Regions from separate parts of the Nicoliella sp. ESL1120 genome, predicted to be linked through region 2. Evidence: predicted binding sites of a transcription regulator. Region 2 holds the regulator's gene; the other holds the start of a gene.
What was found. The regulator Rex, encoded in region 2, represses fermentation and respiration genes when NADH is low (regulators of the CRP and FNR family bind a similar motif). The targets are predictions, from matches to a motif close to TTGTGAANTANTTCACAA.
Positions count from the first base shown of each region.

Region 1: a site for Rex is predicted at 1,180-1,197, ahead of ACSYTE_RS00980 (zinc-dependent alcohol dehydrogenase family protein). Genes of this name have one in related genera too.

Region 1 is NZ_CP196383.1:203,996-218,966, reverse strand. It holds gene ACSYTE_RS00980 (zinc-dependent alcohol dehydrogenase family protein) at 1-914, opposite strand, end outside; gene ACSYTE_RS00975 (fluoride efflux transporter FluC) at 1,366-1,746, shown strand; gene ACSYTE_RS00970 (fluoride efflux transporter FluC) at 1,746-2,096, shown strand; gene ACSYTE_RS00965 (HpaII family restriction endonuclease) at 2,196-3,254, opposite strand; gene ACSYTE_RS00960 (DNA cytosine methyltransferase) at 3,271-4,431, opposite strand; gene ACSYTE_RS00955 (hypothetical protein) at 4,555-4,740, opposite strand; gene pnuC (nicotinamide riboside transporter PnuC) at 4,998-5,720, shown strand; gene ACSYTE_RS00945 (deoxynucleoside kinase) at 5,752-6,372, shown strand; gene ACSYTE_RS00940 (LysR family transcriptional regulator) at 6,412-7,290, opposite strand; gene ACSYTE_RS00935 (DUF2000 family protein) at 7,418-7,825, shown strand; gene ACSYTE_RS00930 (metal ABC transporter substrate-binding protein) at 7,884-8,828, opposite strand; gene ACSYTE_RS00925 (metal ABC transporter permease) at 8,851-9,687, opposite strand; gene ACSYTE_RS00920 (metal ABC transporter ATP-binding protein) at 9,684-10,424, opposite strand; gene ACSYTE_RS00915 (NCS2 family permease) at 10,723-12,033, opposite strand; gene ACSYTE_RS00910 (aldo/keto reductase) at 12,158-13,108, opposite strand; gene ACSYTE_RS00905 (NAD(P)H-binding protein) at 13,252-13,839, shown strand; gene ACSYTE_RS00900 (hypothetical protein) at 13,839-14,192, shown strand; gene ACSYTE_RS00895 (PD-(D/E)XK nuclease family protein) at 14,244-14,971, shown strand, end outside.
Region 2 is NZ_CP196383.1:1,510,524-1,525,494, forward strand. It holds gene groL (chaperonin GroEL) at 1-291, opposite strand, end outside; gene groES (co-chaperone GroES) at 351-635, opposite strand; gene ACSYTE_RS06550 (redox-sensing transcriptional repressor Rex) at 848-1,480, opposite strand; gene ACSYTE_RS06555 (ATP-binding cassette domain-containing protein) at 1,652-3,613, shown strand; gene tsaD (tRNA (adenosine(37)-N6)-threonylcarbamoyltransferase complex transferase subunit TsaD) at 3,659-4,672, opposite strand; gene rimI (ribosomal protein S18-alanine N-acetyltransferase) at 4,706-5,305, opposite strand; gene tsaB (tRNA (adenosine(37)-N6)-threonylcarbamoyltransferase complex dimerization subunit type 1 TsaB) at 5,289-6,002, opposite strand; gene ACSYTE_RS06575 (acyl-[acyl-carrier-protein] thioesterase) at 6,085-6,834, opposite strand; gene rsmI (16S rRNA (cytidine(1402)-2'-O)-methyltransferase) at 6,844-7,731, opposite strand; gene ACSYTE_RS06585 (DNA replication initiation control protein YabA) at 7,749-8,093, opposite strand; gene holB (DNA polymerase III subunit delta') at 8,119-9,144, opposite strand; gene darA (cyclic di-AMP receptor DarA) at 9,144-9,470, opposite strand; gene tmk (dTMP kinase) at 9,470-10,114, opposite strand; gene ACSYTE_RS06605 (YaaL family protein) at 10,214-10,462, opposite strand; gene recR (recombination mediator RecR) at 10,476-11,075, opposite strand; gene ACSYTE_RS06615 (YbaB/EbfC family nucleoid-associated protein) at 11,094-11,405, opposite strand; gene dnaX (DNA polymerase III subunit gamma/tau) at 11,425-13,335, opposite strand; RNA gene ffs (signal recognition particle sRNA small type) at 13,473-13,559, opposite strand; gene tadA (tRNA adenosine(34) deaminase TadA) at 13,591-14,082, opposite strand; gene ACSYTE_RS06635 (class I SAM-dependent methyltransferase) at 14,094-14,696, opposite strand; gene ACSYTE_RS06640 (redoxin NrdH) at 14,943-14,971, shown strand, end outside.

The sequences.
Region 1 (14,971 bases), 250 kb from region 2:
TTGATAAGTGGTTCAACATCAATCTTACCACTTGCCATTAATGCAAGGGAGTCATCGAATGAGTATGGGTTAATGAATGAACCCTTGATGTCTAATTCCTTTTGGAATACTTCGTAAGTGTTAACAGTGAATGTTTGATCTGGACGACCAACACCAAACATAAGGATTTGACCACCCTTACCTGCAACTTCGATTGCCTTTTCTTGAGTTTCTGGACGACCAACGGCTTCGATAACGATGTCGTATTCTTCGTTAATGTCACCAGATTCAGTGTTGATTACGTGATCAGCACCAGTAAGCTTTTGTTCTTCGGCTAACTTGTCATCGTGACGACCAGTTAAGTCAACGTGTTGAACACCGTATGCCTTTAATAATTCAACGAATAGAAGACCCATGTAACCATCACCCATAACAAGAGCCTTGTAATGTGGTTGTAAGCTAAGACGACGGATACCGTGAACCCCACATGAAACTGGTTCAGTTGAACAAGCAGCCTTTAATGAAAGGTTAGCTGGAACGTGGTATACAACTGATTCAGGAGCAGTGAAGTATTCTTCCAAACCACCATCACGAGTAACACCAACAGCTGAAAGGTCTTCAGCTAATTGTGGACGGTCAACACGGAAGTACTTGTCCTTAGGGTAGTAGATGTTAGGGTCAACTGCAACACGATCACCCTTCTTGAATTGGGTAACGTTAGCACCAACAGCTTCAACAACACCTGAGTTTTCGTGACCTAAAACGATTGGAGGAACAGCGTCTGCTGAACCTGGAAGACCATTGTAAAGTGCGTCGTCGGTACCACAGATACCAGCGTAAGCAGTCTTAACTAAGACTTCGTCAGGCTTTGGAGTTGGAGTATCTAAATCTTGGATTTCCATTTGTTTAGTACCAGTTAATACTAATGCTTTCATGTGTAAATATCCCCTTTAAATAATATAAATTTTTTAACCAGATCGGATGACCCAGCTTCAATAACTATTTTATATGAAATAACCATTTGTTTCCAAACATTTAGCGTTTAGCACCAATTGATTACACCTATAATACTAATGATTATTGATAAATAATCAACTGCCATTTTATCTAAATATAAAGATAATTGGATTTATAAATGAATAAAGTCACATTGTTATAACATGATGTAAGCAAAGTTAAATGTTGATTTAATGCTAATGATAGTTAACAGTTTCACAAACTTTTTAGCTCAAATTATGGCTTTTTATATATTTATTCACATTTAAACCGATTGCATGAATAAAAAATTAATTGATATAATTTTTAAATATTTTGTGAATTTATTAACTAAAGTATAAGATATCTTAATTGTGATACGATAAGGGGATAATAAGGAGGCAATTTAAATTGCGGAAAGTTATTTATATTATCTTTTTTGGTTTCTTTGGCGGGGCACTTCGCGAATGGTTAACGCTTTTATCTGGAAACGATCACTTTGCAATGATTATTGCAATTAATTTATTAGGGACTTTCTTACTAGCCTTTCTGGTTAGCATTTTGCCCTTGTTATTCAAAATCTCAAGTGAACTCCTTAGTGGGATTAGCGTTGGCTTTATTGGTAGTTTTACCACTTTTTCAACGTTTACGGTTGATTTTGTAAAGCTGTTCAAAACTTCACTAATTAATTCTTTTTGGTATCTTTCAATTAGTTTAGTCTTTGGATATATATTCGCATTAGTTGGAATTAAATTAGCGAACTACTTAATTGCAAAGGCAGGTGCAAAATAATGTTATCTAAAATTATAATTGTCGGACTTGCTGCTGCGTTCGGTGCGGTGATTCGTTATGCGATGATCGAATTGATTGGAAACAAAATGGGGTGGCAGGAATTTCCACTCGCTACCGTGGTAATCAACGTGTCAGGATCGTTTCTCCTGGGTTTGTTAGCTGGGCAACTTGTTGATAGCTCAATGGCTTATCTAATCGGCAGTGGAATTTTAGGTGGGTATACCACGTTTTCCACGTTTATGAATGAAACGGTAAGGCTTCAGATTAAGCGTCCGACATGGGCTAGCTTATATTTCATTTCAACCACGTTGTTAGGGATTTTAGCAGCATTTGTTGGCATGGCGATTTAAAAATCGATTAGACCACATCAATAAGTATTATTTTCCCACAAAGTAAAGACCCCGATATGCTGAACGTTTTCTGTTCAACCGATCGGGGTCGTTTCTTTATTATTGCCAAAATCTAATCATACAGCCTAAGCTCATTGCTCCTCTTTCGTTAATGTTTCCACAGTTATATCGACTTAAAGAGGGGGTGTCGAAATTTGTTGAATTGTAGAGATAACCCTTTAACTTGTTTCTTTCGTATATGTTGTAACCCACGATTTCGCCATTTTGTTTTACAACAATATAGCCGCCGTTAGCTTGATCCAAACCGTCCCATTTGGTATTGGGCACCATTCCTAATGCAATGCTGATCAAAAGTTCTTTAACCTTGTATTCTATTAAATCGTGATTTTTATGAAAATTATCACAATAATAATCTACAACCTTAGAGATCCTTTTGCCGCGTACAAAATAAGAACAATAAAATAAATCAGCTAAAATGCTAGGCATTTCCGTATCTATCATTTTTAAATTAAATTCAAAGGTGTTTGAGTTTAGATTGTTAAATGTTAAATTGATATTTTTGCTTTTTAATCGATTTATTTTGTCTAATATAGTTCCCTTGGCGTTGAGAGCGTCCAATTCGGTGGGGGTTAAATTATTGGTTAGCTCCTTAGAAGGCCTGTAATTAATAATTGTTTGTTGTGAGGCGTTTAAAAGGGTGGGGCGGCTACCTAAATAAGATTTAATACTAAAACCGATTGTTGGTTCTGTATTTGTGAATGGATCGTGTATTTTAATATCGATATCACTTTTTAACTTGCTCTTTGCTTTTAAACTATCTAGCTTTACTGATTTAAGAAAATCTTCAACGGCTGGAACTTCGAAATTTCCCTTTTTGCTTAATAATTTGTCTAATAAAAAATTCGAATAATATAAGAACTGATTTTTGTTAACTGAAAATGAAGGCTTGTCTTTTTCTTGAATGTGAATTTCTGGATCTTGGCTGTTTATTTCATAAATAACTTCTGGTTTAATAATTGCCTTGATTGTGAAAAATTGATTAGGAATAGAATTTAAGTTGTTATCGGCTATGTTTAAAGTTCCGTTTGAGGATAACAACCTAAGGAAAACATAGGATTCAGACCATTCTCCGATATTGAATTTTTTATAGTTTGGCATTATTAATCATGGCTTTCTATATTAGATTTAACTGGATAGTAGCGTGGTTTCCCTTAACGTCTATTTTTTTGTTTCGCAAAACATCTTTTATGTTTTTGGAAACTGCTTTGATCATTGGGATTGAAACACTGTTTCCCATTTGTCTGTACATTTGGGTTCTTGAAACTGGAATTATGAAATTATCTGGAAAACCTTGTAACCTCTTACATTCTAGTTCTGAAAGTAACCTTATTCCAGTTTCACCACCCTTTACAAACGTCCCCGTTAATCGTTGTATTTTGTGATAGCTAGCGTTTAAAGTTTTTGCGTATTTTTTAGTGTTTTTATCTACGACAAATGGATGCCCGTCATCCTTTTTGAATAAGTAGTTTTTTTGCAAATTTTTAGAGATTGAATATCCAGTGGGGTTATCTTCTAATATTTCCCCAACGTAAGTGTTTTGATCATTGCTATCTGGGAAGTAAAAATTAGAGCTATCGATGTCTTTTCTGAAACCGACAATTATTACTCTTTTTCTGGATTGGGGAGATCCATAATCGGTTGCTTGCAAGACCTTGTGGTAGACTTTATATCCACTATCTACTAATGATTGCCTAATTATCTCGAACGCTTGCCCCTCTTGGATTGTTAATAAGCCGGGAACGTTTTCTAAAAGAAATGCCTTGGGTTTGTGGTGCTTAATAATTCTTAGGACATCAAAAAATAATGTGCCTTGCGTTTTGTGCTTAAACCCTTCTCTTTTACCGATACTGCTGAATGGCTGACAAGGAAAGCCGGCTAATAATACATCAAAATTTGGGATATCCTCAGCTTTGATTTTAGTAATATCACCGAATGGTTTTTCTTTAAAATTGGCCTCGTAAGTTTGCACTGCAAATTTATCCCATTCGCTTGAAAAAACACACTGAGTTTGTTTATCGTTTTCACTAAATCCTAATCTAATTCCACCGATTCCAGCAAAAAGGTCGATATACCTTATTTTTTGGTCATGACGGTCTTCGATATCATCATTGTTTGCTACTTTCTGATCTTGGTTTGTGTATTTATTTAAAATGTAATTTACCTTTTCAGAGAATGTTTTAATGCCATTTATGTTAGTGCCATTAATTTCTTGGTAAATTAGATCGCTTAAATAAACAGTATGGGGTTTTTTACTATTAATGTCTTTTTTAGCCATAGGGCATCCCTCCTGCGAGATTATAAAAGCCATTATATCAGCAATGTTGAAAGATTACAAACCACCAACGGCTAAAAAAGTTCCGTATGAATATTGATTCAAATTGGAAGGGCAGTTCACCACTTATTTTTGTTTCCGTTTGTGTCTTTCAATAATACTTTCACCGATTTGAATCAAAATGGCAGATACTAATCCCTGAATTGCATATTTGCCCATTTCAGAAATATAAAAATGAATGTCGTAAGTGTGATTGACGATCAAATCGAAACACCCCCGCATTACAAAAATGATTAGGCAGGCAATCATCATTAAAATTAGCCAGAGAAGGCGACTCCCTTGATAAAATTCATGTTGTTCCCTCCAATATTAATATGCATGACAATTCTTATCCTGGTTATTTTAAAATTAGCATGCTTAAAAAAATACTCCGTTCCCGATCTAATCGTTCAATCCCTAAGATTGAAATCGATTTTAAATTCTGTATAATAGAACGAGTTGATTAAAATAACTATATATAGATATAGATAGTTATTTAAATACTATATATTGTGTTAGGGGCTTTTAGAATGAATTATTTTAAGTGGCTATGGAGCCAATTATTGGGCTGGAACGTCCAATCATACATTTTACTATTCTTTGGATTGGGATTTAACTTGGCACTAACGCTCAGTAGTCCCATCACTACGATTAGTATCGTAACGTTCATTGCTGGGGCACTCGGGTTAACCTGCGTGCTAGCGATTAACAACGCCAAACCGATCAATGGTTGGTTAGGATTGATTAGTGCGATCTTACTAATTGCGGTAGCGTTTAGCGCCAAGAACTACATGGAAATTGTGATGCAGCTCAGCTACATCGTATTGTTAGATGTGCCAGTCCTGCTAATGCCGAGCTGGAATCAAGATGCTGAAAACAAGATTTCTGGTCTGCGGGGCGAAACTACTGCTCAGACTTTCAAGAACTGGTTGCCATACGTAATTGGCTTTGTCGTGGTGGTGTTGATTATGCATACCCTGTTAACGAGCCTAACTGATAGTCCACGTCCATTGATCGACTCGATTTCAGCAACGACTGGAATCATGGGTGCGATTCTAACCACGTTGAAGAAACGCGAAACCTACTATTTCTGGTTGGCACAAGGGGTGCTATCAGTGATTCTGTGGGGGATTACTGCCGCGCAGGGGAGTGCTTCGCCAGTCCTATTTGTAACTTACATGCTCTACATTGGTAATGATATTCTGGCATTTACCAAGAGTCCATGGTTTGCCAAGCGTTTAGCAACTAAGTAATCACTTAATTTGAAAGGGGTAGGTTATGACAATGATCGTATTAGCAGGAACTATCGGTGCGGGCAAGTCATCGTTGACCGAACGGCTGTCCAAACACCTGGACACCAAGGCGTTTTATGAACCAGTTGGCGACAATCCTGTGTTGCCACTGTTCTATCAGGATAAGCAAAAGTACGGCTTTTTGCTGCAAATTTATTTTTTGAACAAACGCTTTGAGATGATCAAAAAGGCGCAACAAGATGATAATAACGTGTTAGACCGTTCGATTTACGAAGATGCGTTGTTCACCGACTTGAATCACAAGTTGGGCAACATCAATGACACTGAAGCCGCTGTTTACCATGACTTGTTGGACAACATGATGGAAGAATTGCCATACGCAGCCAAAAAGAAGCGGCCCGATCTGTTGGTCTACATTGAAGTCAGTCTGGAGACCCAGTTGAAACGGATTCGTCAACGGGGACGAGACTTTGAACAGTCTGATGACCTGTTGGACTACTATCGCGAACTGCGGGTGGCTTATCAACATTGGTTTGAGAACTACGAAATTAGTCCCAAGTTGAAAATTAATGGTGACAAGTACGACTTTGTGAATAATTCGGCTGATTTACAAGCGGTGTTGAAGCAAATTGATGCTAAATTAAAACATTAAAAAATAGATTGGCACTCATTTTTGAGGACCAATCTATTTTTAGTTAATGCCAACTTTATTCAATAAATCTAAAAATAAATTCATTGCCGGATTTATCCACTTATTTTGATTATAAAGCACGACTGCTTGGAACTGATAATCATGAATTTCAGTATTTAATTCTATTAAATCACCGCTAGCCAGTTCTTGTTGCAAAGTAAACTTAGGGAGGAATGCTACGCCCATGTTGCTGATGACACTTTTTTTAATTGCTTCAATACTCCATAAATCAAGGCTGGGCATTAAATTAATATTTTGAGCTGCCAGGTATTGATTAAAGTATTTTAAATACAACGCATCTGGATCATTTTGGATGTGACAAATTGGTTTCTTTTGATTAGGGGTGATGAAATCGCGATCCTCTAAATTAAGGCCTTTAGAGCCGACTAAAGTTAATTCATATTCTGCTAGTGGCTTGATTACTAACTGATCATTATTTTTGACATGGTATGCAATCCCAATGTCGACTTGGTTCTTAATAACCTCATCAAATATGCGATAACAATTTAAGACCTTAATTGATAACTCAACATTTGGTGCTTGTTGTTTAAACGCTTTTAAAACTGGTTGTAACTTATAAGTTACTAGTGATTCAGGAACGGCGATAGCTAAAGTGCCGCTTAATCTTTCTTCGTTAATGCTCTTTAATCTTTCAAACCGATTAATAACGTCATCGATTAATGGAATCGATTGTTTACCGGCACTAGTGAGTTGCATTGATTTACCAATCTTTTCGAAAATGTGAATCCCTAATTCCTGTTCAACTTGATGAACCTGAAATGTAACGGTGGATTGGGCATACTTCAATTCTTCAGCAGCCTTACTATACGATCCAGTCTCAATTATTTTTTTGATAGTGTATAAATTTTTAATTTCCATTTTTAACATTCCTTCAATTTTATTGAAGTAAACCATTCAATATATCTATTTTACTGATATATAATAGCATGATAATCTTGGTGATAGAAACCATTAATTTATAAATAGGAACATAGGAGTGGTTATTATGGCATTTGATACAAAGATCAAGATTGCGCTTAGGGATGATTTGGAACCCTGGCAAGAATTAAATGTAAATTCCTTTTTGATGAGTGGAATTACTAGTTCTGATAACATTGTTGGTGATAACTATGTTACTAAGGATGGCTATCAATTCTTACCAATGTCTAAGCAACCAATAATGATTCATTCGGCCAGTGCAGAACAACTAAACGAGTTGCTTAAAAAAGCGGTTGATAAGGACTTTGCAATTTCTATTTTTACCAAGCCGCTTTTTAATACCTTCAACGATGATGATAATCGTGCTGAGATTGCTAGTCATGACTTAAACGATCTTGATTTAGTGGGCATTGGAGTTAGGGGTAAGAAAAATCAAGTTGATAAACTATTTAAGAAACTGCCGTTACATAAATAGGAACTGAAAAAATAGATTGGCACTCATTTTTGAGGACCAATCTATTTTTAGTTATTGCTTATTTTGCTAATCCATCGTGGATGTGATCTAGGTTCCACTTCATCATGGAGTAGTAGGTGTCACCATCGGTGCCTTCCTTCGCAAGTGAATCGGTGAAAATCTTGGAATAGATCTTGATGCCCGTTTCGGATGAGACCTTGTCCATTGATTTTGGTGAAACTGATGATTCAACGAAGAGGTGTTTTACATCGTACTTTCTGATGGCAGCTAGGACGCGCCGCATTTGTTCTGGGGTCCCTTGGGATTCGGTGTTGATTTCCCAAATGTAGACTGGCTTAACGTGGTAGGCCTTGGAGAAGTACTTGAATGCGCCTTCGGAAGTAACTAAGACTCGTTGTTTTGCGGGGATGTCTAAGAACTTGGCCTTAGCTTCCTCGTTCAACTTGGATAGCTTAGCAATGTAAGCATCGGCGTTTTTCTGGAAGTAATCTGCATTTTGCGGATCCTTTTCCTTTAAGACCTTGGTAATGGTTTTGACGTATTGAATCCCATTAGCTAGGTCCAACCAAGCGTGGGGGTCGACTTCGTTCTTGTTGGTGGTCAAATGCAGTGGGGTCACGCCTTCACTGGCTGCAAAGACCTGTTTGCCGAACTGCTTATGGGCGGTCTTGACCAGCTTTTTGAACCAACCGTTCCCACCGGTTTCTAAGTTCAGGCCGTTGTAGAAAACAACGTCAGCGTTGGTGGTTTCTGCAATGTCTTCTGGACGTGGTTCATATTCATGCGGATCAGTCCCACGTTTGACCATGCTGTAGACGTGAATGCGGTCCTTCCCAACGTTTTTGACCATGTCTTCTAAAATCGAATTGGTGGTAACGACGCTGAGTTCTTTTTTATCATTAGTGGAGTTTGCCGATTTGCTAGCACTGCGTTGGTTGATGAATAACAAGATTCCACCAACTAGGACGATAACGGATGCCAGTGCGATTAAGATGCGCTTCATTTAAATTCCTCTTTTCTGGATGTTATTTTTTTAAACGGATGAACCCTTGCTTAGGTGAGCAGACGAATGAAATTAAGAATAGGATTGCTGCCACGATTACGATGGCAGGACCAGATGCCCAGTTGAACGTGTAGCTGAGGTATAGTCCCACGATGGAAGCCACTGTCCCGAAGATTGCGGAGAAGACTAGCATCACGGACAAGCGGTTCGTCCAGAAGAATGCGGTCGCAGCAGGGGTGATCAACATTGCAACGACTAGGATGATTCCGACGGTTTGCAGAGCTGACACCGTTACTAACGTTAATACCAACATCAGGGCGTAGTGAATTAGTTGCGTCTTCAAGCCATAAGTTTTAGCGAACGTTTCGTCGAACGAAGTAATTAAGAGTTCCTTGTAGCCAATCACAACGAAGAGGAGCACGATTCCCAATACGATCGCAGTCGTTACCATGTCGGAATTGCTGACCGCTAGGATGTTCCCGAATAGGATGTGGTGTAAGTTGGTCGAACTTTCGGTCAGCGAGATCAGGATGAATCCGAGGGCGTAGAACGAACTGAACACGACTCCAATCGAGGTATCGACTTTAATCTTACTGTGCGTCGAGACGAAACCAATTAAGAGGGCGGCTAACACCCCGAAAAGCGATGCACCGATTAATAGGTTGATGCCTAACATGTAGGCGACCGCAACCCCTGGGAGGATGGAGTGAGAAATCGCATCGCCCATCAATGACATTCCACGCAGGATGATGAAACTACCGATGATTCCGGACATGACCCCGACCATAATGGCGGTGAGCATGGCACTTTGTAAGAAGTCATACTTACCAAGCGCTTCAATAAATGCTGCAATTTTCATGATTGGGCCTCCTTTGAGTCGAATAAGACGGCGGAAAGGTCAGCACTAAATGCCTTCCCGATGTTTTCAGGTGTATAGACCTGCTCAGTAGGGCCGCTAGCAACGATGCCGTGGTTCATAATGATCAAATCGTCGAAGTAGTTATGGACCTTGTTCAAGTCGTGGTGTACGACCAGTATCGTTTTGTCTTGGTCGCGCCATTGTTTTAGGATTTCCATAATGGCATTTTCACTTTGCAGGTCGATCCCAACGAACGGTTCATCTAAGATCACGATGTCGGCTTTCTGTAAAATGGCGCGGGCAACGAAGACCCGTTGCAACTGGCCACCGGAGAGGTTGCCGATTTGGCGGTTGGCAAATTCGTTCATTTTAACCTGTTGTAACGAATCCATTGCCGCTGCTTTTTGCTTTTTACCAGGCATGTTAAACAACCCGAGCTGGGCGTAACTACCAGTCAATACGACGTCAAACACACTGATCGGGAAGGTCAAATCGATGTCCTTCCGTTGTTCTACGTAGGCAATCTGTTTTTGAATTGCCTTAATCGGTTTGCCATCATAGTCACTGGTTCCTGATTGGGATTTGATCAAGCCGAGGACTGCCTTGATGAACGTTGATTTACCGGCTCCATTGGGGCCGATGATTCCAGTGATCTTACCAGAATCAATTTGAATTGATAGGTCCGAAAATACCGGCGTTTCGCCGTAGGAAACGGACAGGTTCCTAACATTAAGCATTCAATACACTCCTTTGTATTTGCTACAGGGGGTAATTAGACATTATGAACATAGTTATATGTTAATAATCATATTTTTAGGATAACCTAATAAATATTACATTTTAGTAGTATACATACATAGATATTGATTAACAATCATCTTTAGAATTTATTAATGATTTATTTTAACTTTTTGTATAAAAAATGATGTTACTGATAGTATTAAAGCTAGTGGTTGAGTAGCGAATGACGTATTAAAGCGGGCAAAATAAAAACCACGAAGCGGAAATTTTCCGTTTCGTGGTTTTTTAAATTAACTATTCATTTAAGACCCAGAAGAAGATTAGGAAGACAACTCCCAATCCGTACATGATTGGGTTAACTTCCTTGCCACGCTTTGCAGCAAGCATGGTGATTGGGTAGATAACGAACCCAAGGGCGATTCCATCTGAAATACTGTAAGTCAGCGGCATCCCCAATGTAATCAAGAATGCTGGAGCAGCAATTTCAAAGTGTTCCCAATGGACGTTCTTAAGTGAGCGGGCCATTAGAATCCCGATGATGATCAATGCTGGGGCGGTAACTTGATCAGTAATCACTCCCAACAATGGTGAGAAGAACGTTCCTAAGATGAAGAGGATCCCAGTAACGATTACCGTAAATCCTGATCGACCACCCACGGCAATTCCGGCGGATGATTCAACGAACGCACCCACTGGGGAAGTCCCGAGTAATGAACCAGCCACCATTCCAGTAGAATCAGCAAGCAATGCGCCCCCGATTCTCGGAATCTTGTTATTCTTGATGAAGCCAGCTTGTTCAGCGAGGCCAACTAACGTCCCGGCAGTATCGAAGAAACTAACCAATAAGAAGGTTAATACGACGATCCATAACTGGGCGGTGTTGATATCAGTGATGTGCTTGATCGATTGTAGAAAAATTGGTTTCAAGCTTGGCACTGCAGATACCCATTGACCAGGAAGCGGAATCAACTTAGTGATCATCCCTAGGGCTGCCGTAGCAACCATTCCAATAAAGATGGAAGCAGGAATCCTTGCTGACATCAAGACCAGCGTTAGGATCAATCCGAAGATGGTCAACCAAGTACTCCCAACGTGGAAGGACCCTAGTTCAACCAGGGTACTCTTGCTGGCGGTAACGATACCCCCTTGATTCAAACCAAGAAAGGCAATGAATAACCCGATCCCACCACTGATGGCGCTTTTCAGGTCGTTCGGGATCGCATCAATGATGATTTCACGAATCTTAAACAGGGTTAAGATCAAGAAAATCAATGATGCTAGGAATACCCCAGCTAAAGCTGTTTGCCAAGGAACCTTCATTCCGATACAAACAGAGTAAGCAAAGAATGCGTTCATCCCTAAACTAGTGGATAGTGCAATTGGATAGTTGGCGATTAGACCCATCAAGAAACACCCAATGGCAGTAGCAAGGGCGGTTGCGGTAAAGACAGCCCCCTTTTCCATGCCTGAAGCACTTAATACGTTTGGGTTTACGAATAAGATGTAAACCATTGAGACGAAGGTAGTCAGACCGGCAATCGTTTCGGTCTTGAAATTCGTACCTAATTCGTCAAAGTGAAAAAAGTTAGCTATTTTAGCTCCCATTATGAGGCCACTCCTTGTTAAATATTCGGTTTTCAATAAAATCACAAACTACATCTTAACACAATGTTAACTTTTGCGCAAATTCACGAACAATAACTATCTTTTAAGGCCTAAAAGGGGGAAATTACTTAAATGCGGCAAACGCATCGTCAATTGCTTGGTATTCTTCATCAGAGAGTTGAATTTCCATGGCCTTAGCATTTGCAGCCACTTGTGCTGGTTGCTTAGCACCTGGAATCACCACTGAAATATTAGGATTTTTGATGTACCAAGCTAAAACGACTTGTGCGACCGTACTTTGACGTTGCTCAGATAATGGTCTGATTTTATTAACCGCTGCGATGATTTTAGCAAATCGAGTTCCTTGAAAATTAGGATTATTGTGCCGAATGTCATCTTCCGCAAAATTAACTGCCGCATTATCGTACTTACCAGTTAGCAGTCCCGAAGCTAATGGAAAGTAAGGAACGAATGCAATGTTATTTTTCTTTAGGTATGGGAATAGTTCTGATTCAGCCCCGCGTTCTACTAAACTATATTTATCTTCAACGACATCAACGAAGCCGTCTTGATTAGCTTCTTTTAGTTGATCCATTGAAAAATTAGAAACACCAATCGCTTTGATCTTACCCTCAGTTTTAAGTTCATTTAATGCTGCGACTGCTTCATTTTTAGGGGTGTGATCGTCTGGAAAATGAATATAGAAAATATCAATGTAATTGGTATGAAGCCGTTCTAAGCTTTCTTCAACTGCTTGTTTTAAAAATTTAGGATCGTTATTTACTTGAACGTTGCCACCGACCACATCTTGAGCACCCTTGGAAGCAATCGCAAAGCTGCCACGGTCATAGTCCTTAATAACTTTGCCGATCAATTCTTCAGAATGACCCATTCCATATGCAAATGCAGTGTCTAACAATTTAATTCCAGAATCAAGTGCGGTTTTGACAACTTCCATCCCAGTATTATCGTTTAAATTAGGGAATAAGTTGTTGCCGCCCACAGCATTGGTACCCAGGCCAAGGGGCGTGCTGAGAACCCCTGATTTACCAATTTGAACATTTCTTTCCTTCATAAATAATTCCTCCTAAAAAAATATTTCATACTAATAATATTATTATGATACCAATTAACGCAATTTAAAAACATTTTGCTATTTAAATCTGGTTAGCATATTAGGTATAATTAAACTAGTGAAATTAATGAGGAGGAATTGAATTGAAGACCGTTTTGGTATTAGGAAGTCAAAGGTCAATTGCCAAGTTAGCAGTTCAAGAATTAAAGCACATTGATGATGTGAAAGTGATTGAATTAGATGATCAAAAAGTGGATGTGACTTATGAAAAAATCTATTTACCATTTATCGAAAAAGTTGATATTATCATCTCGTTCCTAGGCCCACTAGATGTGGATATTGCGTTTGAAGGTCTATTTGATGCAATTCGTTCCAGTAATAGTCAAATTGATGATTTTGTAATGTTATCAACTGCGGGGATTGATAACGAAGTGCAAGGTAGTTTGAAGTATCCGGAGAAAGTTAGCGACGTAAGGCAATATCTGAATCAACAACGATATGCAATCAAGATAGTTGATGAGGAGGAAATTCCATACACCATTTTAAGGCCAGTGACGTTAGTTAACCAAGCGGATGGTGAGTTACAGATTTATAATGAAGGGCAGCCAATGCCAGCAGGGATTGTTTCACGTGAAACAGTTGCAAAAATTGCTGTTTCAGCAGCAATTGACAATAAATATGTTAATCAGTCAATTGGACTGGTGCAAAATACTAAAGAGGTGTTTAAATAATGGATTTAACTCGTGAAAAGCTAGATCAAGTAAAAGAACAATTATCGAGAGCACAACAAGTTTCGCATTTTATTATTTTTGAAACCTTTGACCCAATGCTGAATGGAAATGTTCGATTGGTGATTGACCGCAATGGATACGAAAATATGAAACAGGCACGCAATAGTGAAACGCCAATGCGGATCCTTCGCGACTTTGTTCCTGTCACTGATGCACTGGCTCGCTGGGCGGTTGCTGAACATGATGCCGCTTCTGCCAGCATGAAGGGTGCTGAAAATATGGAAGAACTGGTTCAAACAATGGATGAATGTATTAATGAAGTCCTTGCTGAAAATAAATTGGCAACTAATTAGTCATTGGCAAATCGTCAATGACTTTTTACATAATTGAAGGGGAGAATGATAATGGCACTGCAATTTATTCTGGGAACTGCTGATATGGATCATGCTGCAAAATTAACCGATTGGCTATTACAAAAATTACAAAGTCAGCCTAATGACAGGTACTTCTATTTGGTTCCGAACCATATTAAATTTGAATCAGAAGTAAAGACATTGAAACGACTTAACCATAATCAAGATGATGTATACGCACAAACGAACGTTCAAATTTTTTCATTGACCCGATTGGCTTGGTATTTTTTAAGCCATGAGTCAGCTTATCAGATTCCTAGATTAAGCGCTGCAGGCGTTAACATGTTGATTTATCAAATCATCAATGATCATCAAGATGAGTTAACCGTGTTCAGAGGAGAAAGTGGCCAACCTGGATTCATTAATAAAATTGCAAGCCAGATTTCAGAAATGGAAGCTGGCCAATTAAGCGCTGATGATCTTGAAGACCTTTATAATACGAATCGTGAATCATTGAATCCCAACCTACGGGATAAACTACATGATTTCGTTATTATTTATAAAGCATTTGAGTCGGCCACCATTGGTCAGTTTATTCATCAAAATGATACGTTGAAGCTGCTATGTGAGTTTTTAGAGCGTAATGACTTATCAAATATGCACTTTTTGATCAGCGGTTTTTCCCAACTCACCGCCCAAGAACGTGAACTAGTGACGATCATGATGAAAAAATCAGCTGACGTTGTGATTGATTTAAATCTAGATCGTCCTGCAATTAA
Region 2 (14,971 bases):
GATTGCTTGGGTCAATACAGTGGCAGTCGTAGTCCCGTCACCAGCAATGTCATTAGTCTTGGAAGCCACTTCAGCAACTAATTTAGCTCCCATGTTTTCAAAATGATCTGGGAGTTGGATCGCCTTTGCAATCGTTACCCCATCATTTGTGATGTTTGGACCAGCACCTTCTTCTAGGACAACGTTACGTCCCTTTGGTCCTAAAGTAGTCTTAACCGTATTAGCTAATTTATCAACACCGTTAAGTAATGATTTTCTTGCATCTTCTGCAAATTTAACTTCCTTAGCCATCAATTATCACCTCATGAAATTATTTTTTGTTTTTTATGATTTTAATTTTAATTTATTAATTAGTCGACAACTGCAACTAAATCCTTTTCATGTAAAACTAAGTAGGATTGGCCTTCGTAGTCAACGGAAGTGCCAGAGTACTTGTCGAATAGAACGGTTTCGCCTTCCTTAACTGCTGGTGCAACTGTCTCTCCGTTATCCAAGATCCGTCCAGCACCGACAGCGACTACCTTTCCAGTTTGGGGCTTTTCCTTAGCATTACTTGCTAAGACAATCCCGCCGACTGTCTTTTCCTTTTCCTCTTCAACTTCAACGATCACACGATCACCTAATGGCTTTAACACATTAATCCCTCCAATTAAGTTTACATAAATTTAGCACTTGAACTATGTCAGTGCTAATTGTTATCTTTAATATATATTCTTTTAATTTTAATTGCAAACATTTTGACCGCTGCCCAAATAAAAAAAACGCTCATGCAACTTTGCATGAACATTTTATCGAAATCAGATTAATAATGCGATGATTTAAAACTAGGAATCTTGAATCTAAAGGTTTACTTAATGTAATGTTCAATAAAGTAAATCAAGGTCTGTAACTCATTCGTTAAATCAACATTTTGCACCGTTACGTTCTCGGGAGTTGATAGACGGACCTGGGTGAAGTTAAGAAAGCCCTCCGCCCCCGCTTTAATGGCATTATCGCAAACTTCTTGTGCCACTTTAGAAGGCACAGTTAAAATAACGACCTTGATCTGTTGATCCCTTAATTGTTGAACCATTTCTTCATATGAATAAATGGGGACCCCATTTTGAATGGTGTTAATCATTCGCTCCTTAGTATCAAAGGCAGCAGCAATCCTAACGTTGCTATCACGATGAAAATTAAAGTTCAGTAGTGCCTGTCCAAAGTTTCCGACCCCGACTAATGCAACGTTAGTCAAACGGTCTTCATTTAGAATCCGCTTAAAGAAATTCAATAAATTCTCAACATCATAACCATAGCCACGTTTACCAAGCGCCCCAAAATAGGAAAAATCCCTTCTAATCGTAGCAGAGTCCACTTGAATTGCGTCCGCAAATTTATTTGATGAGATTCGTTCAACGTTTGAGTCATGTAAAATCGTAAGGTATCGATAATAGATCGGCAATCTTTTTGCGGTTGCCCGTGGAATTTTATTTTCAGCCATAAGTCTTTCCTCCCGGCATTTTCGTTCATAAAAAAACGTTTCCAGATTATTTTATCATAAAAAAAGACTTTGTGAAATATTAATCAATTATATCGATTTTCATAATTTCATATTATATGTAAATTATGATAAAATTATCCTTAAACTACTATAATATAAAGGGGTGAGGACTTGCAAATCTTACAAGTAAATAACGTAACCAAAAGATTCGATGGTGTGCCAATTTTCACAAATGTTAATATGAATATTGAAAATCATGCTAGAATCGGGCTCGTTGGCCGCAATGGAGCCGGTAAATCAACGCTAGTTAAAATGATTATTGGTGAAGAAAGCATCGACGAAGGGAAGATTACTGAAAAAAACGGCCTTACAATTGGCTATCTTTCACAAAATACGGGTCTTCATTCAGAACGAAACGTCTGGGATGAGATGTTAAGCGTGTTCGCCGAATTAATTAAAACGGAACACAAGATGCACGCGTTAGAAATACAAATGAGTGATCAACAGGTTAATCAAGATCCACAAAAACTAGCAGAAGTCACTAAATCATACGACACGATTCAGGCTAACTTTACCGCTAATCATGGGTACAGTTATAAAGCTGAAATCAAGGCGGTTTTAAACGGATTTGGTTTTGGAGAATCATTCTACGAACAACCCGTTAATTCTCTTTCAGGTGGGCAACAAACCCAACTTGCATTAGCGAAACTGCTCCTTGAAAAACGCGACCTCCTTATTTTAGATGAACCAACCAACCACTTAGATGTTGAAACGATCACATGGTTGGAAGGCTACGTCCAAAACTATCCTGGTTCGCTTTTGATCATTTCACATGACCGTTACTTCATGGATAAGTTAGTCAATGAAGTCTATGACTTGGATAACGGAACGCTAACATATTACAAAGGTGATTACACTAGCTTTGTGAAGCAAAAACAAGCGCGCTATGCTGAACGGCTCCATGCGTATGAAAAACAGCAAGCTGAAATTAAAAAAATGCAGGACTTTATTGATAAAAACATCGTTCGGGCATCGACTACTAACCGTGCTCAGGCACGTCGTAAACAATTAGAAAAAATGCCAAAGCTCGAAAAACCATTTGATAATAATAAGGTCGCTCAATTTCGATTCTCAGAAGCAAAGCCCAGTGGTAACATCGTTTTAACAGTTCGGAATCTGGCGGTCGGCTATGATGATCAGGTTCTAGCTAGTCCAATTAACATTGACGAAAAAAAGCACCAATCGATCGCAATTATCGGACCCAACGGGGTTGGTAAGTCGACCCTATTAAAAACCATTTTAGGCAAGCTACCAAAATTAGCGGGGACCGTTTCATTCGGGACCGGAGTCAGCATTGGCTACTACGATCAAAAACAGACTTCCTTACACAGTAATAAAACCGTTTTAAATGAAATTTGGGACGACTACCCTACTACTCCAGAAGGCCACATCAGAACCATTTTAGGGAGCTTTTTATTTTCTGGTAATGACGTTGAAAAAGTCGTCGGTAACCTTTCTGGTGGTGAAAAGGCGCGTTTGATGCTCACCAAATTATCAATGGATCACGATAATTTCTTAATTCTCGATGAACCCACTAACCATTTGGACATTGAAAGTCGCGAAGTTCTTGAAAATGCATTGAAGCAATTTGATGGGACGATCCTATTCGTTTCACACGATCGATACTTCATTAACCAAGTTGCTAGCGAAATTATTGAAATTACCCCTGAAGGATCAGAAAGATACCTAGGGGATTATGATTACTATATTGAAAAAAAGGAAGATCAAATCGCCCAAGCACAACACGAGGCCGCTAAATTAGCTGCTGAACATCCCGAAGCGGTTCAACCCACCGAATCGAAGGGCAAGGTCGATTACCAAAAGAGTAAGCAAGACCAAAAGCAACGGCGTAAATTAGAACGCCAAATCAGCGAAATTGAGGAACAAATGGGCAAGCTCAGCGAACAACACGCTCAAATCGAGGATCGAATGGCCCAACTAGCTGCTGATCAAAAGATTAGTGAACTTGAGGAACTCCAAAAGAATCTCGATCAAGTCAACCAACAAAATGAAAAACTATCAGATCAGTGGACTCAACTAAGTTTAGAACTCGAAGATTTAAATAATGAGTAAATAAAAGGACTGAATCAAAAATTTTGATTCAGTCCTTTTTGAATTTTATTGAGTTACATCAGGAGCCCATTCAAACTCAAGGCTCGGGTCAGCATTTAAATCGAGGCCTGCAAAACGACCTTCTTTAAACATAATAAAGCCAGCTGCACCAATCATCGCAGCGTTATCACCACATAGTTTGCGTGGCGCCATTATTAATTTCGTATTTGGTAGTTGATCAATTGCTGATTGCAAGCATGTCCGCAGTCCATTGTTGGCAGCTACTCCTCCTGCTAAGATCAATTGTTTGACTGGGTAGTTCTCCAACGCCCGCAGTGTTTTATCTACTAAAACATCTACGACCGCATTTTGAAAACTAGTTGCCAGGTCATCATGATTCAACTTATCACCTACTTGTTCTGCGTGATGGTAAGTGTTAATAAAGGCACTCTTTAACCCACTAAAACTAAAATCATAATTAGATGACTTATCCATTGCTCGTGGAAAGTTAAATGTATCCTTACCCTTCGCTGCCATCGCATCAACAGTAGGCCCGGCGGGGTAGTTAATCCCTAACACCCGACCAATTTTATCGTAGGCTTCACCAGCGGCATCATCGCGCGTTTCACCAATAATTTCGAACTGGCCCTCTTTGGGCATGTAAACCAATTCAGTGTGGCCACCAGAAACGACTAATGCAAGGGTTGGAAATTCAATTGGCTCGACAAAACGAGCAGCATAAATATGCCCCGCGAGGTGGTTGACTGGAATTAACGGAAGGTGGTGAGCCCACGCAACCATCTTAGCAGCAGTCACCCCGATCAAAAGCGAACCTACTAATCCAGGCCCATAGGTAACGGCCACGGCATCTAAATCATCATAGGTAACATTGGCCTCTTGCATCGCATCACGAATACAGATGGTAATTTCTTCGATATGATGACGACTAGCAACTTCTGGAACTACGCCACCAAATCGTTTATGGCTATTGATCTGTGTGGCTACGATGTTAGAAAGAATTTGATTGCCATCTGCAATAATTGCGACACTAGTTTCATCGCAACTAGACTCAAATGACATGATTAAATTACGCTTCAAAATTATTCCTCCAAATTATAATCCATAATTAATTGGGCTATTATCAATTTCACTAATATCTAGCGTCATATCAATGGCATCTTCTTGATTATCAATATAGTAGTTATTTTTAATGCCTGAACGTTTAAATCCTAAATCAGCATAAAGATGCTGAGCACGATAATTACTACTTCTCACTTCTAGCGTGATCTTTGAATAGTCAATGCGACGCGCTTTTTTAATAATTACCGTTAACAAGTAATATGCAAGCCCCCGATGTTGAAATTCTTTTTGAACCGCTAGATTCGTAATATGGCATTCCTTATTATTATCAAACATTGCACAACCAATGAATGCAACCAATTGATCATGATATCTAATTACTAAGTATAAACGATCTTGATCACGCTTAAGTTCCCTTAGCATCGTATTGTAATTCCATGGAGTTTTGCCGTCATAAACAGATTTTTCAATCTTTAATAACTCTGGGGTATCTGTAACCATGGCCCTTCCAATAAAGTACTTAACATTTTTAATTTCAATCGTATGGTTTTTAACCGCAATTTGTTGTTCACGAAATACTGCTTCACTTTTTAAAAATAGGCTATGGTACCATTGCTTAAACTTTTTTAACATATGAACTTGAATCCTCTTTTGGGTGTAGTTTTTGCCAATCGGCTTCTGCTTTCGTCAATCTCAAATAATTAGGAACAAACGTATCAATGTCTTGAACTGGTGGTAAAGTCTCGCCAAATAGTCCTAGGTTTGCAGCTTGAGGAAGGTTATCTAAATTATTAATCATCGTAAAATTAGCAGGCAAGCGATCGTTAAAATGATTAGCATCACCTAATCCAATAATCGATTCATTTTGATAGGCCTCCATTTTACTCAACCAACGGGATAATGAAACGTGTTGATCAGGAATCACTGCAACTGGGCGTCCGTTTTGAATCCGATACAATCCAGTAAACATGTTCTCATTTCTGGCATCAAACACTGGATTCACTAATTGACCTTCAATATTGATATTCAAAGCCAATGTTTGCAAACTAGAAACCCCCACTAATTTAATCCCTAGGGTAAATGCTAATACCTTAGCAGTCGCAGTTGCAATCCTAATTCCGGTATAAGAGCCAGGACCATCAGCAACTACCACGCGGTCTAAATCGCTGGGCTGCATTCCACAATCTTTCATTAGATTATCGATAATCGGTAGTAAGTATTGAGCATGTTTTTGATGCGTCGTTGTTGTCGTTGTTGCTAAAATTTGTTGATCCTCTAAGATCGCGATACTTAGGGGGCGATTGGAAGTATCCAATGCTAAAACCTTCATAAAATAATCTCCCTATTGTTGTTAATTTTTATCATGCTTATTATATACCATTATAAAGCATTAAAAAAAGCGAACCAGATGTTTAATCTACCTCGCCATCGTGTTGCCAAGTAATATTAGCAATTGCTGCTAATTGTTGATTGTGATAAATTTCGTGCTTCGTAACAACGGTTCCATCAATTTCTTGATGTTCATAATTACTTTCAATTACGTTGCCATAACGCACTTCGCTATCATATTTTAGGTTAATGTGAGCAGGAATGTTTTGAACTAAAAAATCATATGGTAATAAATCAGTCATCCAATCCAAATAACGAGTATTGTTGACGTGAATGTTCGTATCAATATCGCTATAACGGATTCGATACTGGCGACTATTAGATAATGATTCAATCTTGCGTGGCTTTTTAATTCGAGGAGTTAACTTCACAGCATTAGAATGATACGGATCAACAATTTGATGTGGGATCGGTGCTAAACGCCGTTGTTCAATATTCATTGAAACCCATAAGCTTTTGATGTAAACGCACTGACTGCCCTTCTCATCTAAAATCCAAAACTCTCGAAAGGCAAAAAATTTATTATAAGATGTCGATTGGGTTTGGATGGTAATATTTTCATCCGTCTTAGGAAGATGATTAATTTCTAAATCATATTGAATGACCACCCAAGTTACCCCAAACGATGCAATAAATTCATTGGTTAACCCAAGCTCTTCATTTTGATCCTCAGAAACTAAAATTGCCATGTTAAGGAGCATTGGTAACGTAACTCGATTCTGATTATCAGTTTCATAATAAGTGATTCGATGTTTTTCACTAAAGCGACTCACGATAAATGGTCAATCCTCCTTTTCAATATGGTGATATAGGTTATAAACTTCTTGCTTTTTAATTTGGTGTAACTTAGCAACTTGCTTAATCGCAACGTTTGGCTTATCACCTTGCGCAATTAAATAATCGACCTGTTCAACCATCGAAAGCCCGTTCAGTTCATCATCTTGATGATCATCGATTTGTGCCTCTGAATTGCCCTCAACAATAATTACGAATTCTCCCATAATTTTATTGTTGGCAGCCCAATCTAATAATTCAAGCAAGGTCCCCCTATGAAAATCCTCATACCGCTTTGTAATTTCCCTACATAAGACAGCACGTCTTCCTTCACCAAGTACGCTCGCCATGTTCTTAAGGGTTTTTCTTAAACGATGTGGCGCCTCATATAGAATGAACGTTTCTTGATGACGGTTCAGATCTTCAAGTTCAGCGATTTGATCTCTTGGCTTCCGATTCAAAAAGCCATAGAAATAAAAGGGTTGTGGTGATAACCCAGATGCAATTAGTCCAGTTAATCCGGCATTCGCCCCTGGCAATGGAACGACTGGGATATTAGCCTCAATACAAGCAACCACTAATTCGTGTCCTGGATCACTTATCGATGGCATTCCCGCATCGCTAGCTTGGGCAATGTTCATTCCTGATTGCAATTTTTGAATCAATTCTGGAATCCGTTCCATTGTGTTATGTTCATGAAAACTAATTTCCTTAGTCTCAATTTCAAAATGATTCAATAATTTCTGGGTATTTCGTGTATCCTCAGCCGCAATTAAATCGACTTCACGAAGCACCTTAACTGCTCTAAAAGTCATGTCATCTAAATTGCCAATTGGGGTTGGCACTAGGTATAACGTTCCAGTATCATGTTTAGCAAAACTGTGTTGAACTTGCAATTTAATCCCTAACTTTCTTATTTTCGGTTAATAATTTCATCACAGAACATACAACCTTCACCATTTTCACGCGGTTTACCATAAAATTGATTACATACGTGAAATCCATCATTAAATAACTTTTCTAATATCTTGCGGGACTCATTATGCTTGGTTGCTTTCTGTGTTGGTACTTTTTGATCATGATTTTCATTTGAATGTGTTTCCAATAATTCACGCAAATGCTGATTTTCAATTTCTAATTCTGAATTTTTTTCCAAAACTTCGTTCATTGCTTCACGGAGTTCGGAAAAGCGGGTCAACATCGATTGAGTTTGAGACTCCATATTCTTTAACCCACTGTATAGCTCTTTATTATTCAATATCAATTTCACCCTTATTAATTGTTTAATTCAACTGATCTAGCACCTTTAAAGTAGTTGATTCTAAAACGTTTTGAAAATTAATGTTAATTGCTAAATCACTATTACTCTTAAGCATTAGTTCAATTATACTGAGCAACTTTTGCTTAGGAATCTGCAACGCAATTTGGTGAATTTGGCTATTAATTTGTGGAAAATTAAGTTCATTATCATCAACTGCTTTAAATTTAATATCTAATACATCCCGCCAAACTTCAATCATCATATCGATTGTAATTCGCTTTGCATCCTGATTATTAATCAAGGCCATCATATCAGTTTGCACCATTGTAAATGCAACTGGATTGCGCTTGTTGAGCTGAAGAAACCATTGACTAATTGCATTTTGCAACTTTGCGAACCAATTATTTTCAAACCACCCAGAGGCAGTATCAATATTATTAGTCATTTTCATAATTAAGTTAAAATATACACTATCAATACCAGCTTTAGTGAGTTCTTCACTAAAGAGGGTCGGCGAAATTGAAGGAAATTCAACTAATTGGGTTCTTGAAATAATGGTTGGTAACAATAGTGATTTATTGCTAGTAAGTAGAAATGAAAATACATTCCCAACTGGCTCCTCAATAAACTTTAAAAGACTATTAGCAGCCTCTGTGGTCATTTTATCAGCATCATTGATTATGAATGCCTTTTGATTACCCTCAACAGCACTCTTGGTAAATTCAGCCTTTAATAATCGCACTTGATCAATTTTGATGCTTGCTCCGTCTGGTTCAATGATCATTACATCTGGATGCTGCCGACTGGCAATTCGGATACACTCGTTGCACTTACCACAAGGTCTACCATCTTTTTGATGGGGACAAAACAATGCCATCGTAATCTGTAACGCAACCGCTAACTTTCCAGTCCCTAGCGCCCCGCTAAATAGGTACGCATGGGTCAAATCATGGTCACTAACAACCTGGGCAAAATGTTCAACTAATTGGGGTTGCTTAATAGATGCCTCTTTAATAATGGACTCAGCAACTGATTTTTCCATCGCCATTAGAATTGATAAAATTGATCCATTGGTAAGATCATTACAGTTGCCCCACCAACTTGGATTTTGACGGGATATGAACCTTCATTTGCTCCGCCATCTAGATTAACTGGTGGCGTCATATATTTCTTTCTAGTTCTTGAAATATTCTTGATGATATCTAAGGTTTTTTGCACCTTTTCATCTTCAATTCCAATCATGTAAGTGGTATTCCCTGATTTAAGAAAGCCCCCAGTTGTAGATAACTTGGTTGCTCTAATATTATTTTTGATAAATGCCTCTTGTAGCTCACTAGTATCTTTATCTTGAATAACTGCAATTAATAATTTCATTATTTGTCACCCCTATTTAGATAATCGTGCAAAATTTTTAATACCGCATCATAAACTTCATCGATTGACCTAGTTGCGTCAACTCGGATGATTCGATTAGGATAATCATGAACTAGCTGCTCATAAGTAGCATGAACCCGATAATGAAATTCCTTGGTCTCAACATCCAATCGATCAACTTCATTGGCACTTCGGTGAGCACTAATCCTATTTAAACCAACTTCAACCGGGACATCAAAATAAATCGTTAAGCCCGGCATTAAACCATCGGTAGCAAATTGATTCATGTCAAAAACTGGTTTGATTCCCAGCTGACGACCGCCACCTTGATAAGCAAGCGAACTGTCCAGGTATCGATCGCTTAAAACCAATTTACCCTTCTCCAGAGCTGGAATGACAGTCTCTACCAAATGTTGCCGTCTAGCGGCAGCATACAATAACGCTTCCGTTTTGAAATCCATTGCTTGATTATCACGGTCTAAAATTACATTCCTAATCATTTCTGAAATTCGATTCCCGCCTGGTTCACGAGTTAAGATCACTGGTACATCCAATTGGCTTTGCACGGTTTCAAAAACCCGTTTTAAAACCGTGGTTTTGCCAGCCCCATCAGAGCCTTCGAACGTAATAAAATTTTTATTCATTAGTAACTATCCTTTTTGTTTTCTAACTATAATTGTACTTTATTAAAAGTTCATTGGCAAAGCAAAAAGAGTCAAAACCACAAACGTGATTCCGACCCTTTAATAATCAAATACCGACGATTGAATCCGATTATTATGAACATTTCGGAATCTAGCTTCTCGATACAGATACAAATATTTACAACGAGCAAGTTGGGTTTGAGCAATAATTTCGTCATCCACTTCTGAAATTGCGTTTTGGGTTTCTTGAGCCCGTGACCATTCAGACTTTGCTTCGTCAATTGAATCCAATAATTCTTGATCATATTGCATTTTATTCTTTTGTGCACTGCTCTTTCTACCAAACATAAATAATTCGCCCCTAAATTTCGGTTCGACCTTGAACGGCTCTAAACAAAGTCATCTCATCAGCATACTCAATATCGCTTCCCACTGAAAGTCCATAAGCTAAACGAGTTACCTTAATTCCAGCTGGTTTAATCAACTTGGAAAGATACATTGCAGTTGCTTCTCCTTCGGGAGTTGCATTGGTAGCAATAATCACTTCGTTAACGGCTTCATTCGATTGTAGTCTCTTGATCAATGAACTAACGTTTAGTTCATCTGGACCAGTGCCATCCAAGGGAGATAAAACCCCACCTAAGACGTGATAAAGGCCATTATAATCCTTCATCTGCTCCATCGTCATGATATCCTTAGGTTGTTCAACTACTAAAATTTTGGTTTGATCACGATTTGGATCTTGACAAATTTCACATGGATCTTCATCGGTTAAGTTCCCACAAATCGAACAATAAGTTAGTTTATCCTTTGTTTCAGTAAGTGCTTCCGCAAAATTAGCAATGTCATCTTTGTTCATGTTAACAGTAAAATAGGCTAATCTAACGGCAGTCTTTTGTCCAATTCCTGGCAGATGCATATAACTAGCAATTAGTTTTGCAATTGGCTCTGGATATTGCATTTAAATTCCTTCTTTATTTTACATTCCTGGCATACCCTTAGTGTATTTACCAAGGGTACTTTGAGTTGCGTCATCAATTTTACCAAGCGCATCGTTTACAGCAGTTAATACCATGTCTGACAGCATGTCTGGATCTTCAGGATCGATTACTTCTGGTTTAATTTGCATGTCGGTCATCTTGCGATCACCAGTAAATGTAACTTTGACCATTTCATCAGGAGCAGAGCCAATAAATTCTTGCTTGTTCAATTCTTCTTGTTCTGCACCCATTTGCTTTTGCATTTTTTTAACTTGCTTCAGCATTTTGTTCATGTTCATTCCATTCATCATATTATCTACCATCCTTTAATTAATCATCTTTAATATCTAAAATATCACTACCAAATGTTTTGATCGCTTTTTCAACAACGTCAGCATTCGAATCCGACTCAGTTGCGACTTGCGATTCTGAATTCGAACTTGATTGCTGAACGGTGGCAGCAACTTGCGAATCTTGATGTGCTAAATCATCAACACCGTCATCAGCACTTGATGAATTTAACGAATCATTAGCAGGCTTTAAATCATCCTTTACTGCAGCACTTTTGGGAGCTGCAGAACTAGGGTTAGAATTTTCATTAGGCATTACCCCACTACGAGTGTAATAGTCATGCCTAACTTTAGGCCACTGGTTCTCTGACACATATGCCAAGTTAGGAGTATACCCAATAAATTGATTAAAGCCTTTACCAATTATATCATCTAATTCGCGGTCATTAACTGCCCGTTGGTAAAAGAAATCATAACCAAATGATACCACAACTCCACTACTGCTGGCAGCTACTGGGGTAGCAATACTAAGTAAAGATTTATAAATAATCGGCATCTTTTGGACTAACTCAGTCCAAGCGCTGCGCACGCGGACTAAGTCCTCCTTAGTGGCTGAATCTAAAATAGGATAAATTTTACTCAAGTTCACCTTAATTGTTTTTTGATTCACATCTATTTTATTATTCTGTTGATTGTTAGTCGAGGCAGCATTTACAGGTTGTGAATTCTGATTATTTTGCGATTGCTGCATTTGTTGTTGCTTAAGTTGATTGATCTGTTGTTTTAAGTCATTGATCTGAACAGACAAATTTTGAATTAGATGTTGGTCATTTTCATTGTGTTCGACAGAACTAGACGCATTATTTTGACTTAACGTTGCAATTTTAACCGTTAGCACCTCTAAATAAACATCTGGGTGCATTGTATACCGCATTTGTTGTTGGATATCATTCAAATTTTCAATAATTTGATAAATAATATTCGAATCTACCCGCTCAGCTAATTGTTTGAACTGGTCATTAACGATCCCTAACTCCTGTTCTAATAGCATTTCAGGAGCTTGTTTATAAAGAAGGATGTTTTGATAATAACTAATCAAGTCTTCAATAAATTGCCCAGCATCTTTGCCCTCATCCATAATTTTACGAACAGAAACTAGCGCAGCTTTCACATCTTGATTAAAAACATCACTTACGTACTGAAATAGTAAAGACGTAGTAACACTGCCAGTAACTTGCAGCGCATTATCATAGGTAACAACATCATCTCCATATGACATCGTTTGATCTAAAATGCTCAGGGCATCCCGCATTCCACCCTCAGCTGCCTTCGCAATTACCTTCAAAGCACGATCGTCATATTTTACTGATTTTTGATTCAGTATATATTCCATTCGTTCTAAGATATCCTTAGGTTGAATCCGTTTAAAATCAAAACGCTGGGTCCGAGAAATAATCGTAGCTGGCAGCTTATGGGGCTCCGTCGTCGCTAGTATAAAAATAACGTTAGCAGGAGGTTCTTCTAATGTCTTTAACAAGGCATTAAAGGCCCCCGTAGAAAGCATGTGCACTTCATCGATAATATAAACTTTGTATGTTGCTTCAGTTGGCGCATACTTGGCCTTATCACGGATGTCTCGAATTTCATCAACCCCATTATTAGAAGCGGCATCGATTTCAATTACATCATTTAAGGTCCCATTCGTAATGGATTTACAAATTTTACATTCATTACAAGGTTCACCATCCTTTACGTTCGGACAATTAACAGCCTTTGCAAAAATCTTGGCAGCAGATGTTTTACCAGTTCCACGGGGCCCAGAGAATAGGTAAGCATGACTAATTTGATTCGTAATAATGGTATTCTTTAACGTTTCAGTAATAACGTGTTGGCCAACTAAATCGGCAAAACGTTGGGGCCGCCAAACTCGGTACAGCGCTTGATAACTCATCTACTTTTCCTCCTAATAATGATAACGATAACGAAACAACTATTAACAATTATAAATGGAATTAAACACGATTTCTAATCAAACCATGTTAAAATAAAAAATCTCTTAGCCTAAACAGACTAAGAGGGCGTTATTCTATGTACGAGAAGCACAGAACGTAGGAAACTTAGTGCTGCTTCCTTCCGGATCTGACACGGTTCGTTAGCACATCCTTGCTTCAAGGCCTAACGGCAAATATTATCTTAACTTATTTTACTATGATTGTCCAGAACGACGAGCCATTTTTTTACGCTTCCGAGCTGCCTTAAAAAATGATTTCATTATCGTTTTAGAATCATTAGCTAATATCCCACCGTTAACGTTGACTTGATGATTAAATCGCTGATCGTTCAAAACTTGGTATAGGCTATCAACCACCCCACCCTTAGCATTACGGGAACCATAATAAAGATTTTTAATGCGCGCATTTAAAATCGCCCCCGCACACATTAAACAGGGTTCAACGGTTACATATAGATCACAATCTTCTAAGCGCCAACTATTCAAAGTACTACAGGCCTCTTGAATCGCAAAAATCTCAGCATGACCAGTGGCATCCTCGGCTAATTCACGGAGATTATGGCCAGTCCCGATTACCCTGCCATTATGAACGACTACTGCTCCAATTGGCACTTCATGAATGTAATAGGCCACTCGAGCCTCAGTTAGCGCCATTTGCATAAAAGATTCAATTTGTTGATTGTTCATTCGATCCCCCGCTATTGCTTGCGACTTTCTAAAATGTAATAGCCCTTATCACGCTTTAAAACCTTACAATTGCCAAACGTGTTGGTCATTAATCGCTTAGCGGATGGTGCTCCTTGCTTTTTTTGCAACACAACGGTAAGGCGTCCTCCGATTACTAAGTGCTCCAATGCGCCAGTAATCATATCATCAACAACTTTTTTACCAGCTCGCACTGGTGGGTTCGTAATTACAGCTGCAAATTGTTCTGGAACCGATTCATAACCATCAGAATTTTTAACGATCACGTTTTGGACCTGGTTTTGCTTAGCATTTACTTCAGCCAATGCTAACGCCCGATTGTTAACATCAACTAAGGTAAATTGACGATGTGGGTACTTTTTAGCCAAGGACAAACCAATTGGACCATATCCACAACCTAAATCTAAGATGTCTCCATCGGGCAGGGCATTAATTTCAACGTTGTCAATTAAAACCCGTGATCCATAATCAACAGTCTTTTTCGAAAAAACACCGTTATCGGTAGTGAAAGTAAATCGATTCCCTAATAATTCAAAATTCCATGTCTGTTCTTCGTGTTTAACATCAGGATTTGGTGTATAATAATATTCAGTCATTTCTACCATCCGTTTCTATAAGGTTAATAATATTTATCGAATTTAATACTAAAAAAGTAATTTTAAAATTGTTTCACACATTATCATAATACCACATCTAGTGTTACACGAATTTAGAGACACTACTTGTGGTATTTTTACATTGAAATTATTTATTAAGAGTGTAAAATTAAAACATGTCGATATCAATTGAGGTTCACCTCAATTGATTCGAATTAAAATGAAAATTTACTGGAGGTCGCGCTTATGACACAAGTTACCCTATTCTCAAAAAA